DNA from 4 places in the Pectobacterium odoriferum genome. Region 1 is predicted to be linked to each of the others. Evidence: predicted binding sites of a transcription regulator. Region 1 holds the regulator's gene; each other region holds the start of a gene.
What was found. Region 1 encodes CRP, which controls carbon source genes, mostly activating them, when cyclic AMP is high. Its sites were predicted from a motif close to ATGTGANNNNNNTCACAT; they were not measured.
Positions count from the first base shown of each region.

Region 2: a site for CRP is predicted at 1,165-1,182, ahead of EO763_RS21620 (PTS mannitol transporter subunit IICBA). Genes of this name have one in related genera too.
Region 3: a site for CRP is predicted at 2,322-2,339, ahead of EO763_RS18510 (iron-containing alcohol dehydrogenase). Genes of this name have one in related genera too.
Region 4: a site for CRP is predicted at 1,440-1,457, ahead of focA (formate transporter FocA). Genes of this name have one in related genera too.

Region 1 is NZ_CP034938.1:4,424,945-4,428,384, forward strand. Features, by position in the region: gene EO763_RS20010 (phosphoribulokinase) at 1-225, shown strand, start outside; gene EO763_RS20015 (OsmC family protein) at 264-671, opposite strand; gene crp (cAMP-activated global transcriptional regulator CRP) at 1,045-1,677, shown strand; gene argD (bifunctional acetylornithine/succinyldiaminopimelate transaminase) at 1,836-3,062, opposite strand; gene EO763_RS20030 (aminodeoxychorismate synthase component II) at 3,182-3,440, opposite strand, start outside.
Region 2 is NZ_CP034938.1:4,794,436-4,797,875, reverse strand. Features, by position in the region: gene EO763_RS21625 (DUF3053 domain-containing protein) at 253-957, shown strand; gene EO763_RS21620 (PTS mannitol transporter subunit IICBA) at 1,394-3,301, shown strand; gene EO763_RS21615 (mannitol-1-phosphate 5-dehydrogenase) at 3,363-3,440, shown strand, end outside.
Region 3 is NZ_CP034938.1:4,100,081-4,103,520, reverse strand. Features, by position in the region: gene EO763_RS18520 (sodium:solute symporter family protein) at 1-33, opposite strand, end outside; gene EO763_RS18515 (dihydrodipicolinate synthase family protein) at 72-956, opposite strand; gene EO763_RS18510 (iron-containing alcohol dehydrogenase) at 1,025-2,161, opposite strand; gene dtnK (D-threonate kinase) at 2,398-3,440, shown strand, end outside.
Region 4 is NZ_CP034938.1:2,874,277-2,877,716, reverse strand. Features, by position in the region: gene pflB (formate C-acetyltransferase) at 1-462, opposite strand, end outside; gene focA (formate transporter FocA) at 520-1,380, opposite strand; gene ycaO (30S ribosomal protein S12 methylthiotransferase accessory factor YcaO) at 1,820-3,440, opposite strand, start outside.

The sequences.
Region 1 (3,440 bases):
CCGTTCGCCGCCAAGTCGATTCCCTCACTGGACGAAAGCTTCGTCGTGATTCACTTTCAGGGATTGGATAATATTGATTATCCCTATCTGCTCGCCATGTTGCAGGGGTCGTTTATCTCCCATATCAACACGCTAGTCGTTCCCGGCGGGAAGATGGGCTTGGCGATGGAATTGATTATGGCGCCACTGGTGCAGCGGTTAATCGAAGGGAAAACGATCGAATAAGCGAAACCGGGCACGGTAGTGTCGTGCCCAGAGAGAGATTAAGCCAGCACCCTAACTTCGTGGCTATGCGTCACCTCAACGGCTTTGCCCAGCATCAGTGCCACAGAACAGTACTTTTCCGCCGACAGGGCGACAGCTCGCTCGACAGCTTTGTCAGTCAATCCTTTTCCCGTCACGATAAAATGCAGATTGATGTGGGTAAATAAACGCGGCGCGTCAGACCGACGCTCTGACGTTAATTTCACCTCACAATCCGCCACATCGTTGCGACCTTTTTGCAGAATCGACACCACGTCAATCGCGCTGCATCCTCCTACGGACATCAATACCATTTCCATCGGACTGGGCGCTTTATCGCCAGAATTGCCGTCCATCAATATCTGATGCCCTGATGCGGATTCGCCCAAAAACGTTAAGCCTTCAACCCATTTTACCCGAGCCTGCATGATGCCTCTCCACTAAAATTTTTTTGAAAATTTATATCGTTACTGTACAAAAATCAGCGTTAATCAGAGCTTTGTCATGCTGAAGCGAGACAACACAAGACACATCCTTAAAGCTGTGTTAAAACGAAAATAGAATAGACCTTTTCTGGACAAACCCAGAAACGAAGAAGATGATTACGTGGCCAGATATACCCAGCCACGTTTACGATGCGGCAAGGCAGCAACCGGAAAATCAAGGGTACAGTGGTTCCAGTATATTCCCTGACGTCATTCTGCCTAGACTGAATTTTATTTTTTAGCAGTTAAACACGCCGTACAGGGAACTCTGACCCCTGTAATTTGCGCAGTGAATTACAACAGAGGATGATAGCGAATGGTTCTCGGCAAACCGCAAACAGACCCAACTCTCGAATGGTTCCTTTCCCATTGTCATATTCACAAGTATCCATCGAAGAGCACACTGATTCACCAAGGTGAAAAAGCAGAAACACTTTACTACATCGTGAAAGGCTCTGTCGCAGTGCTAATCAAAGATGAAGAAGGCAAGGAAATGATCCTCTCCTACCTCAATCAGGGCGATTTTATCGGCGAGCTCGGCCTGTTTGAAGAAGGTCAGGAACGCAGTGCCTGGGTTCGGGCAAAAACCGCCTGTGAAGTGGCTGAAATTTCCTATAAAAAATTCCGCCAGCTCATCCAGGTTAACCCAGATATTCTCATGCGTCTGTCTGCGCAAATGGCAAGCAGACTTCAGGTTACCTCTGAGAAAGTCGGCAACCTCGCCTTCCTTGATGTAACCGGCCGTATTGCCCAAACCCTACTCAACCTGGCCAAACAACCTGATGCCATGACGCATCCAGATGGCATGCAAATTAAAATTACCCGTCAGGAAATTGGGCAAATCGTTGGCTGCTCGCGTGAAACCGTGGGCCGCATTCTGAAAATGTTAGAAGACCAGAACCTGATCTCTGCACACGGTAAAACGATTGTCGTTTACGGCACTCGCTAAACCCCTGTCGCGGTACCCTACCAATAAAAAAGCGTGAAGCCTCGGCCTCACGCTTTTTTTATGCCGTGCCATCCCTGCCGCCACCCTTACGGGCCGTCGCAAGCGACGTTGAAAAACGTTCTCTACGTTTTTTTATCACTGCGCTTTTGGGAGCGTAATCAGTTTGCTGTGTTAACGACCTGCGCGACGGCTTTGGCGAACTTCGCCATCCCCTGCGCAATATCGTCTTCATCAATGATCAAAGACGGTACAAAGCGGATCACGTTAGGCCCAGCCATCAGTACCATAAGCCCCTGGGCCGTTGCGGCAGCCAGGAACTCGCCCGCGCGACCGTGCCATTGCGGTTTCAGTTCTGCACCCAGCAGCAGCCCCATACCGCGAACCTGTTCGAATACACCGTACTGCTGATTGATTTTCTCAAGCTCACTGACAAAGCGATCGTGACGATCCGCCACGCCTGACAACACGTCCGGCGTGTTAATGATATCCAGCGCGGCTTCCGCCACCGCACAGGCCAACGGGTTGCCGCCATAGGTGGTGCCGTGTACCCCAACCGTCATGGCCGATGCGATCTCTTCCGTCGTCAGCATCGCACTAATCGGGAACCCGCCGCCCAATGCTTTAGCCGTTGTGAGAATATCCGGCGTAATACCGTAATGCATGTAGCTGAATAATTTACCGGTACGCCCCATCCCGCTCTGCACTTCATCAAATACCAGCAGCGCCTTGTGCTGATCGCACAGATCGCGCACGCCTTGTAAAAACTCAGGCGTCGCAGGCGTAATTCCACCCTCGCCCTGAATCGGCTCCAGCACGACCGCACAGGTGTGATCGTCCATCACTGCTTTCACCGCAGCCAGATCGTTGAAGGGAACATGGACAATGTCCGCAGGTTTAGGCCCGAAACCATCAGCATATTTAGGCTGTCCGCCAACCGAGACGGTGAACAGCGTCCGGCCATGGAACGCATTGTAGAAGGCGATGATCTTGGTTTTATACGGACTATGGCGTTTAACCGCATAGTGACGCGCCAGCTTAAAGGCGGCTTCGTTAGCCTCAGCGCCGGAGTTAACAAAGAACACGCGGTCGGCAAAAGTGGCATCAATCAATTTGCTGGCGAGGCGTAGCGCAGGCTCATTAGTGAAAATATTGCTGGTGTGCCACAGCTTTTCACCCTGCTGCTGCAACGCGTTCACCAATGCAGGATGGCAGTGGCCCAACGCCGTGACCGCAATACCGCCGGAGAAATCGATATACTCGCGGCCTTCCTGATCCCAGACGCGGCTCCCTTTACCTTTCACAGGTACAAACTTCGCGGGTGCATAAACCGGCAAAATCACTTTATCGTGAGTATCCCGTGTCACTGCTTTCTGCTCTGCTACCATTTGCTGCCTCACTCTGCTGTCCATCATGTCGAAATGAAAATATAGTCAATAAATATGCATAAAAAATCAATTCCAGGCAATATTAAATCAGCTACTGAAGAGAATAACTTTCTATATGGCTAAATTTTAAGGAAATTATCCAAAAGCTGATGCCCTTGCTGGCTAAGAATGCTCTCTGGGTGAAATTGCACCCCTTCCAACGGCAATGCGCGATGGCGAATCCCCATAATCTCATCACGCTTGCCTTCATGTTCGCTCCAAGCCGTGATCTCAAAGCAATCAGGCAGTGATGCGGCATCAATAATGAGTGAATGATAGCGGGTGACCGTCAAAGGGTGAGCCAGCCCCGCGAAAACCCCCGTATCGCTATGCGCAATC
Region 2 (3,440 bases), 370 kb from region 1:
CCGTTCGGGGGTTATTTTTTCCCGCATCGCAAAACGTCCCGCCTTACCTCTGTGGTCGCCCGTACATCTCGATGCTTAAGCAATCGGTATTCGTTGTCAGATCTGACCTTTCCTGCACAGCCAGCCTGATTCGACTATGCTTATGTCGTAGAAAATCTTGTCATGGAAAATCCGTCGTCAGCGTGTTTTGGTTTGAAAAAAGCACGATTGGCGGGGCAGTAAGCATAACGGGAGTAGGGAATGAGAAGGCTAATGACGTACCGTTCACGCTGGCTGCTGCCAGTTCTGGTTATTCTGGCGGCATTGCAGCTGGCTGCCTGTGGTGACAGCGAAGCCGATCAGCGGAAGGCATTCGTTGCGTTCCTGCAAAGCGTACAGTCGCAGCAGGATGGGAAGCTGCCGACATTGACGGAAGAGCAGAAAAAGAATTTTGGCAATTTTGCCAACGATTACGCGATTTTAACCACTTTTTCTCAGCAGTTTAATCAGGCGGTGTCCGGCAGTTTAACGCCGATGTTGGGGCAAATTTCCCGTATTCGCGTCCCTAAAGACTATCTGGCACAGCGTGATGACCTTCGGCAATCCATTGGGGCAATGAACCTGTTGAGCCAGCACGTGCAGGCGGCGAAAGCGCAGGCAGACAATGCCCATCGGCTGCTAAAACAGCCCGAAGAAGTGCAAATACCCTATGAGCGGTTGTATGCACGCACGGTAATACAGCCCACCAACGCGCTGTTACCCGCCATTCCGAATGCGATTGCCTTCGCACAGAGCCTGATCCAGATCGGCGATTTCCTTCAGGCTCAGGGCGATCAGGCTGTGTTTAATGGCTCGTCTGTGCAATTCCGTACGCCGCAACAGGTGGCGCAATATAACAGCCTGGTGGCAGCGCTACCTCTACAGCAGCAGAATTTAATGAATGCGCTCAGAGGAATAACTGGTGTGAATTATCCCTAACCGCGTCGTGCCCCGACGCTTTAGCGATGCGATAGGGCAGAGAGGTATTCTGGATAAGATGTGTGTGGCTGGTGAGAGGGTAAAAATTAATTGTGATTAACATCACATAAATAAAACAAATACAGGCCTGTAAAACGTGACCAATGTCACATATTAGGCGCGGTGTTTGTCTAAAAATCTGTTTAGTTTTTCATTTTTAACGGTTTTTTGTGAAGTAAATCACCTATTTGTATCGTTGATGTAGGGTGGTTGTGTGATTTTTGTCACGTTACCGCCATGGAGTTGCGGTATGAAAACAGCGTGTTAGAGTCCGCGCTGCATACAGTAATAATGACGGAAGTCGTCTTGTGGTAATCGGTGTTTTTATTGCCACGCCGTCTCACGATAATTACCACGCGCTCTTATTGTCAGCGCGTTTCAATAGGGGTGTGTTTTTATGCTTTCACCAGATATTAAGATCAAGGTGCAAAACTTTGGTCGCTTCCTCAGTAATATGGTGATGCCCAACATTGGCGCATTTATCGCCTGGGGTATTATTACCGCGCTGTTTATCCCTACTGGCTGGTTCCCCAATGAAACATTGGCGAAGCTCGTCGGTCCGATGATTACCTATTTGCTGCCATTGTTGATTGGTTATACCGGCGGACGTCTGGTATTCGGTGAGCGTGGTGGTGTCGTGGGTGCTATTACGACGATGGGTGTGATCGTCGGGACCGATATCCCGATGTTCCTCGGCGCCATGATTGTGGGCCCGTTGGGCGGCTGGACGATCAAACGTTTTGACCGCATGGTCGACGGTAAAATCAAAAGCGGCTTTGAAATGCTGGTCAACAACTTCTCTGCCGGTATCATCGGTATGTTGTTGGCCATCCTGTCGTTTTTGGCAATTGGTCCGCTGGTTGAAGTCTTCTCTCAGGTGCTGGCTTCCGGCGTTAACCTGATGGTACAGAACAACCTGCTGCCGTTTACGTCTATCTTCGTTGAACCGGCGAAAATTCTGTTCCTGAACAACGCCATTAACCACGGTATCTTCTCACCGCTGGGCATTCAACAAGCGACGGAAACCGGCAAATCTATTTTCTTCCTGATCGAAGCGAACCCAGGTCCGGGTATGGGCGTGCTGATGGCGTACATGTTCTTCGGTCGTGGTAACGCGAAAGAGTCAGCGCCAGGTGCGGCGATTATCCACTTCCTGGGCGGGATTCACGAAATCTACTTCCCTTATGTGCTGATGAATCCGCGTCTGATTATTGCGGTGATTCTGGGCGGGATGACTGGCGTGTTTACGCTGAGCGTACTGGGCGGCGGCTTGGTTTCTCCTGCGTCTCCAGGCTCCATTCTGGCGGTGTTGGCGATGACGCCAAAAGGCGCTTACTTCGCTAACCTTGCGGCCATTGCAGCGGCTTTTGCGGTGTCCTTCATCGTGTCGGCGATTCTGCTGAAAAGCACCAAGCAAAAAGAAGAAGATCTAAGCGATGCAACGCGCCGCGTGCAGGAAATGAAAGCATCTTCTAAAGGCACGGCGACTAACGTCGGTGTCAGCGGTGATATGAGTACCGTGCGTAAAATCATCGTAGCGTGTGACGCTGGTATGGGTTCCAGCGCGATGGGTGCTGGTGTGCTGCGCAAGAAAGTTCAGGATGCCGGGCTGACCAGCATTTCGGTGACTAACAGCGCGATCAATAGTCTGCCGGACGATGTCGATCTGGTGATTACGCACCGCGACCTGACCGAACGTGCAATGCGTCATGCGCCGCAGGCACAGCACATTTCGCTGACCAACTTCCTTGATAGCGGTCTGTATAGCGATCTGGTGGCGCGTCTTACCGCAGCACAGGGGGCCGTGAAGTCTGAAGCCGTCGCGACGCCAGCACCTGCTGTCGCCGACGCACAGACTAACCTGTTCCAACTGGGCGCAGGCAATGTGTTCCTGAATCAGCATGCGACAAACAAAGAGCAGGCAATCCGTTTCGCCGGTGAACAACTGGTGAAAGGCGGCTATGTCGAGCCTGCGTATGTTGAAGCGATGCTGGAACGTGAAAAGCTGACTTCTACCTATCTGGGCGAATCGATTGCCGTGCCGCACGGTACGATTGAAGCGAAAGACCGCGTGCTGAAAACGGGCGTTGTCTTCTGCCAATATCCTGAAGGCGTTCGCTTTGGCGATGAAGACGATGAGGTTGCGCGTCTGGTTATCGGTATTGCCGCTCGCAACAATGAACATATTCAGGTCATCACCAGTCTGACCAACGCGCTGGATGATGATGCTGTCATTGAACGTCTGGCACAGACCCAGGATGTTCAGGAAGTGCTCGACTTACTCTCCGGTAAAAAGAGTGCCTAATTGATGTGGCTAGTGCCGCCTTCGGGCGGCCTCTTTTTATGTTTTTTTAAGGTTATGTCTCATGAAAGCATTACATTTTGGCGCGGGTAATATTGGCCGTGGATTTATTGGAAAATTGTTGGCCGATGCCAACGTCGAA
Region 3 (3,440 bases), 320 kb from region 1:
TATGAGGGTGTCAGTAAAGTTAAAATGGTTCATATCTTCTCGGCCTATAAGTGGAAATTGATATTTCTCTGTTACTGCGAGAATTGACTAAGTATGTTGCGGATGTTGTCTTCATCCTGTGCGGAAAACTGGATCGGATAGCGGCTGACGCCGACATCTTCACCCATAATCGCCAGCGCTTTTTTCACCACAGCCGGTGAAAATGCGATGGCGTACAGTGTCTTACGCAATTCGGCAACCTGTTCTTGTGCCTGACGGGAGCCTTCGATGTCACCCGCGTTGAAGCGGTGCCAAATTTGGCTGATCGGTTCCGGTGCCACGTTAGCTAGCCCGGAAATACAGGCGGAGCAGCCGTCAACAAAGCCCTGGTGAATGAGCGAGTCTGGGCCATTCAATACGTTAAAACCCTGTACACCTTTCACCGCTTGCACGTAGCCACTCAGGCTTTCATAGCTGCCTGCGCTGTCTTTAATGCCGATGATGTTCGGGTGATCCGCCAGCGTGCGGACGGTTTCCGGTGCCAGCGTATTCCCCGTGCGTGCAGGAATATTGTAGAGAAACACCGGCACAGTCAGCGCATCGGCGACGGTGGTGTAGTGGGCGATCAGTTCTTCCTGTTTGAGTGGGATGAAATACGGGGTGATGACCGAAACGGCATCAACACCCAGCGCGGCGATGCGCTTGCCGAGCTTGATGGTTTCCCGCGTGGAGATTTCACCGATGTGGCCGACAACCGGCACTTTTCCGGCAGCTTCATCAACGCAGGTTTCCGTGACGGCGACTTTCTCATCGGTGTGCAGAACGAAAAACTCACCGTTGGTGCCGTTACAGAAAATACCGTTGCCGTAGCGCATCTGGCGCTGAACCTGAAGACGCATGGCAGCGGGGTTAAATTCGCCCTGGTTATCAAACGGCGTGACGATGGCAGTTAGTACGCCGGTAATATTTTTACTCATTGTTCTTCCTCGTGACACGTAATCAAAAAGATGAAAATTTAAAACCGTTCTACCTAAACCCGTGCGTTTTAAAACAGGGTCAGATAAACCTCACGGACATCGTCGGCGCTGACCTGTGTCGGCACATTTTTCATCAGGCGCTGAACCTGTAACGCGGCATCAACCAGGTACGGCAGGTGGTCTTTTTCCACACCGAGCTGCTGTAAGGTGTTAGGCAGATTGAGTCGTTTAACCAATTCGCTGAAGTAGGTCACCAGCGCCTGCGCTTTTTCCGCTGTACTGAGCGTCAGATCGGCATCCGGCAGCAGGTCATACGCCTGTGCGAATTTGTCCTGTGCGGCGTCCTGCACGAAACGCATGCAAGGGGCGAGCAGGATGGCGTTCGCCACGCCGTGCGGGATGTGGTACTTGCCGCCCAGCGGGTAAGACATGGCGTGAACCAGATGCGTACCGGAGTGGGCGATGGCAGCACCGCCGTAATAGGACGCCCACAGCATGTTCAGCTTGGCTTCCATATTGCTCGGCTCGCGCACGGAGATTTCGAGGTTGGCAAACAGCTTTTTCAGGCCAATCAGCGCGTAGTTGTCGCTCACCGGGTTGGCGATCGTCGAGGTGAAGCACTCGATCAGGTGGCAGAGTGCATCGATACCGGTTGAAGCGGCGATATGCGACGGCATGCTGATCGTCAGCTCCGGCACCAGCGCAACGTAATCCGGCAGCATCACCGGTGTAATAATGCCGACTTTGGTCTCTTTTTCCGGGATCGCCAGAATGGCATTTGGCGTGGCTTCTGAGCCGGTTCCTGCTGTGGTTGGGATAAGCAGGGATGTCGTGCGGCGAGTCGGTTTCTCTCCTGCCAACAGGCTATCCAGCGTGACGGTGTCATCGCCCGCGCACAGCACGGAAAGCAGTTTGGCGACATCCAGTACGCTGCCGCCGCCTACGCCGATGACCAGATCGGTTTGGATTTGATTGAGCTGGCTCAGTATCTGGGCAACGTCGTGCTGGCTCGGCTCGGCAGGAACATGATCAACCAACAGAACCTGCGGAACGGCTTGCTTCACTTGTGCGATCAGCGCCTGAACGTCAGGCAGCCCGACGATGTTTTTGTCGGTGACAAATAAAACGTGCTGTTTCCCTGCCAACAGGTGACTGATGTCCTGAAGTACCCGGTAACCGCTGAGGATAGTGCTATTGATGTTCATGCTTATTACCTTGCCTTTTCTCTTTCGCCATAGCGTTATCGCTATGATGATACTGGTTGTGGTGATGATTAGTTTCAGTCAAATGGCGTAGTTCTCATCACGTGTAAACACCATTTGCCACATTTCGGTGATAATTTATAGGTGAAATTCCTTTTAAATAATTTGATATTGCTCACATATAATCAAATGTGATTCAATATAATCATTGTCAGGTAATCATGAACCGGGGATGAGGTATGTCAAACGTGCCGCAATCAGCAGAACAGGTATTAGTGGTCGCTGATGATTTTACGGGTGCCAATGATGCGGGCGTCGGTCTGGCGCAGCACGGTGCGCGGGTTAGCGTCGTATTTGACGTTAATAAACTGCATGCGGATTTACTGGGCGATGCGGTGGTGATCAACACCGATAGCCGTGCGGCGAGCGAAGAGACCGCATTCCAGCGTACCACCGCAGTGGTTGAAGCATGGTTGGCTGTTGGAGGACAGGGTTGGATCGTTAAGAAAATCGACTCAACGCTGCGTGGGAATCTGGGTGCGGAAGTTACCGCAGCTCTCTTTGCTACGGGGACACCTGTGGCGCTGATTGCCGCCGCGTCACCAACATTGGGGCGCGTGACCCGCAAAGGTGAAGTCTGGGTGAATGGGCGCCTGCTTACCGATACAGAATTTGCCAGCGACCCAAAAACACCGGTGGCTTCGGCGTCTATCGCTACCCGTCTGGCAGAGCAAACCGCTTTATCCGTAGCGGAAATACACCTTGATGAGGTTCGTCAGGCTAATTTAGCCGACCGTTTGCAGCAGTTGGCGGACGAGGGTGTACGTCTGATTATTCTTGATACCGACGAGCAGGACGATCTGACGCATATCGTTCACGCCGCCAGAACGTTGCCATTTCGCCCCTTGCTGGTCGGCTCGGCGGGCCTGAGCGAAGCGCTGGCAAATACGCATAATTTTACGCGTAAGACCGAAAGGCCGCTGCTGGCTGTCGTCGGGTCGATGAGCGATATTGCTCAAAAACAGATTGCGGCCGTCAGACTGCGCAGCGATGTCACGCTGGTTGAGATTGATATCAACGCACTTTTTTCACCCGATTCATCCACCGTCATGGCATCTCAGTGTGAGGACGCGGTGAAGGCGCTGATGAACGGTAATCACTGCATTATTCGTACCTGTCATGACGAAAATCAGCGCTTCGAGCTTGACGCGCGGTGCCAGCAGCTTGGGCTTAGTCGACAGCAGCTTGGCGAAACGATCAGCCACTATCTGGGGGAACTTAC
Region 4 (3,440 bases), 1.6 Mb from region 1:
GGTGTAAACATCGAACACGCCCTGGTTGTGCGTTTTGCGGTATTCAGTGAAGATTTTTTTCAGTTGAGGATCCAGTTCACGACCGTAAACTTTGCATGAGCCTTCAACCATTTTGATGCCGCCGAACGGAATTAACGCACGTTTCAGCGGAGCATCAGTTTGCAGACCAACGATTTTTTCCAGACCTTTGTTGATGTATCCCGCATCGTGAGACGTGATAGTTGCAGCAACATTGGTATCAAAATCAACAGGCGCGTGAGTACGGTTTTCCTGTTTGATGCCTTCCATGACGCTGTCCCACAGCGCTGAGGTCGCTTTGGTTGCGCCAGCCAGGAAAGACTCATCACCTTCATACGGCGTGTAGTTTTTCTGGATAAAGTCACGAACGTTGACGTTATCCTGCCATTCACCTTTGCTAAAGCCTTGCCATGCATTGGCCAATTTTTCATTCAGCTCGGTCATTTTACACCTACCTTTGATATGGATTTCTTAAAACCCGACGTTGCGGCCGATTGCACCTTAGTGGTGCTTGTCTCCACCGCGCAAATAAATTACCCAATATGTCAAACCGACCATTACGCCGCCGCCGATGATGTTCCCCAGGGTGACGGGAATCAGGTTATTGGTAATAAAGTGGCTAACGGTTAAATGTTCAAACTGAGACGGCACCATTCCGATTGCATTCCAGAATTCTGGGGCCGCAAAATTTTTGATAACAATGCCCATAGGAATCATGAACATGTTGGCGATACTGTGCTCAAAGCCGCTGGAAACGAACATGGCAACAGGCAGAATCATGGCAAACATTTTGTCGGTAAGCGTACGGCCGGAATAGCTCATCCACACGGCCAGACAAACCAGCAGGTTGGCTAGAATCCCCAGACACAGCGCTTCAACGAACGTGTGCTCAAGTTTGTGTTCTGCCGTTTGTAGGACGTTGAGGCCCCACGCACCGTTTGCGACCATGTGCTCTCCCGAGAACCAGATAAGCCCAACGAAGAAAAGCGCGCCAATCAGGTTGCCGACATAGACATTTGCCCAGTTACAGGCTAGTTGTTTCCAGGTAATACGTCCACTGGCTTTGGCAATCACGATGAGAACGGTTGAGGTAAACAAGTCCGCACCGCAGACGACAACCAACATGAGGCCAAGGGAGAAACAGATACCACCGATCAATTTCGCGATGCCGAAAGGAATCGTCGCGGTCCCCGTGGTAGCCGTAATATAAAAGACGAAGGCGATCGAAATAAACACACCCGCAGTGATCGCTAAATAAAACGTCGTACACGGTTGTTTTGTAGCTTTATAGACTCCGGCGTCTTCAGCAACTTTTGCCATGGCGGCCGGGAGTAATAGAGTAAAGGGGTTGTCAGCTTTCACACTAACTCTCTCTTAAAAATTATCAGCGTTGAGATACTAACAAAGCAGTATACGGTAAAATTTGACGTGGATCATATTGCAAGAAATTAACAGGTTGGTGGGGAGGGTGGAATACCGAGGTTTTATGGTTAAGCTATTGAATTTTATAATGAAAAAATATTTTAAATTTTACAAAAAGAGTTGAATGGCATACGTTAAACCTACCGATTTAGCGTTAATAAAAATCATGTTTTGTAGAATTTCAGTACCACCTTGTCGATGTAATTTAATTAAAACTTCACCATTCAATAACAATGTTCTGATTATGCATTACGAATAATAAATATTGCCCTTTGGACAATAAAATAGCCCTTTAAGATAAAGGGCTATTTTTCGGTTGCTATTTGTACTCAATCGCACTCATCGATATAAAATGCGTGCTGATTGCATCACTCTGGCATTATTTTGCTTGCCAATAACGACGTTTCGCCTGTTGCAGTTTTTCATAGGCGGCTAGCAGCGATCGGTGTGCAGGTAAAGAAGCAAAGGTGTCATCCACGGCAAACAGACCATAGAAGCAGGCTTCGCCAGCAACGGCGGCACTGGCGGCATCGACCGTCTCACTGCCGTACATTTTGATAAAGGCATCGTAGTATTCTGCTGGATCGCGTTCAGGCTCTTGCGCCAGTAACAGCAGCGTTTGCAGGCAACGGTAATAATTGCTGCGTTGTGCCGTAAAGACGGAGTCGTTGAAATCCTGCGTCCACTCTGTCCAGGTCAGAGCCTGATCCAGATCGCCGCCAGCCAGAGCCAGCATGGCTTTCAATTCGCCAACGCGCAGAGTGAGCCAGCCATTATCTTTGCCAGTGGCAATACCAAGCAGCTCGCGTACGCGGGTGAAATCATCCAGCCCTTCGTCATCCAACTGTTGCAACAGAGTCAGATAGTCTTCTTTTTCCCATTTGCTGTCAGGCAGCGCCAGCAGCGTGTCACGCAGATGAGCCCCCATGCTGTTATTGGCCAGCAACAGATCGTCAGCAGGGTAGATGTCCGACATTCCCGGTACGATGATGCGGCAGGCATAAACGGCCAGATGCTCATAGTCAGCAATGTAGACTTCTTTATCTTCCTGCTTGAAGATCGCCATCAATGTAGCGAATTCTTCTTCCGTCGATCCTTTAAAGCTCCAGTCAGCAAATTCATAATCCGCTGTTTTCTTGAACGTATCCCAGGAGATCAGACCGCTGGAATCGATAAAGTGGGTTTCCAGATTGGCGTGCTCGGCAACTTCTTCATCATCGAACGTCGGTGGGGTGAACACGTCCAGATCTTTCAGGCCACGACCTTGCAGCAGCTCGGTAACGGTACGCTCCAGCGCCACGCCGAAGTCAGGATGTGCGCCGAAGGAGGCAAAACAGGTGCCGTTAGCGGGGTTAAACAGCACCACGCAGATAACCGGATATTTCCCGCCCAGTGAGGCATCGTAAGAGAAAATCGGGAAACCTTCTTTTTCCAGCGTTGCAATCGCTTCGACCACGCCTGGGTAGCGGTTAAGCACCTCTTGCGGAATTTCTGGCAGGCTGATGGATTCGGCAATGATGCGGTTTTTGATGCTGCGCTCAAACACTTCAGACAGCCCCTGAACGCGGGCCTCGTTGGCGGTGTTACCTGCGGACATCCCGTTAGAAACGTACAGATTACCGATGATGTTCATCGGAATATAGACAGTTTGCTGATCGGACTGACGCGTAAACGGCAGCGCGCAAATGCCTCTATCGGCATTGCCGGATTGCAGATCGATCAGATCGCTAGCGCTCAGTTCCTGCTCAGGATCGTAAAACTGGTGCAGACGGGCATCCAGAATACCTTCCGGTAGCGCATCATCTTCCGGAATAGGGAACCATTTTTCATTCGGGTAGTGAACGAAATCGCCGTTAGCGATGCTTTTACCGAGATAGAAGTCAGCAAAGAAATAGTTGGTGGACAGACGCTCGAAATATTCGCCTAACGCAGAGGCCAGCGCCGCTTTCTTACTGGCACCTTTACCGTTAGTGAAGCAAAGCGGGCAATCGCGGTCTCGA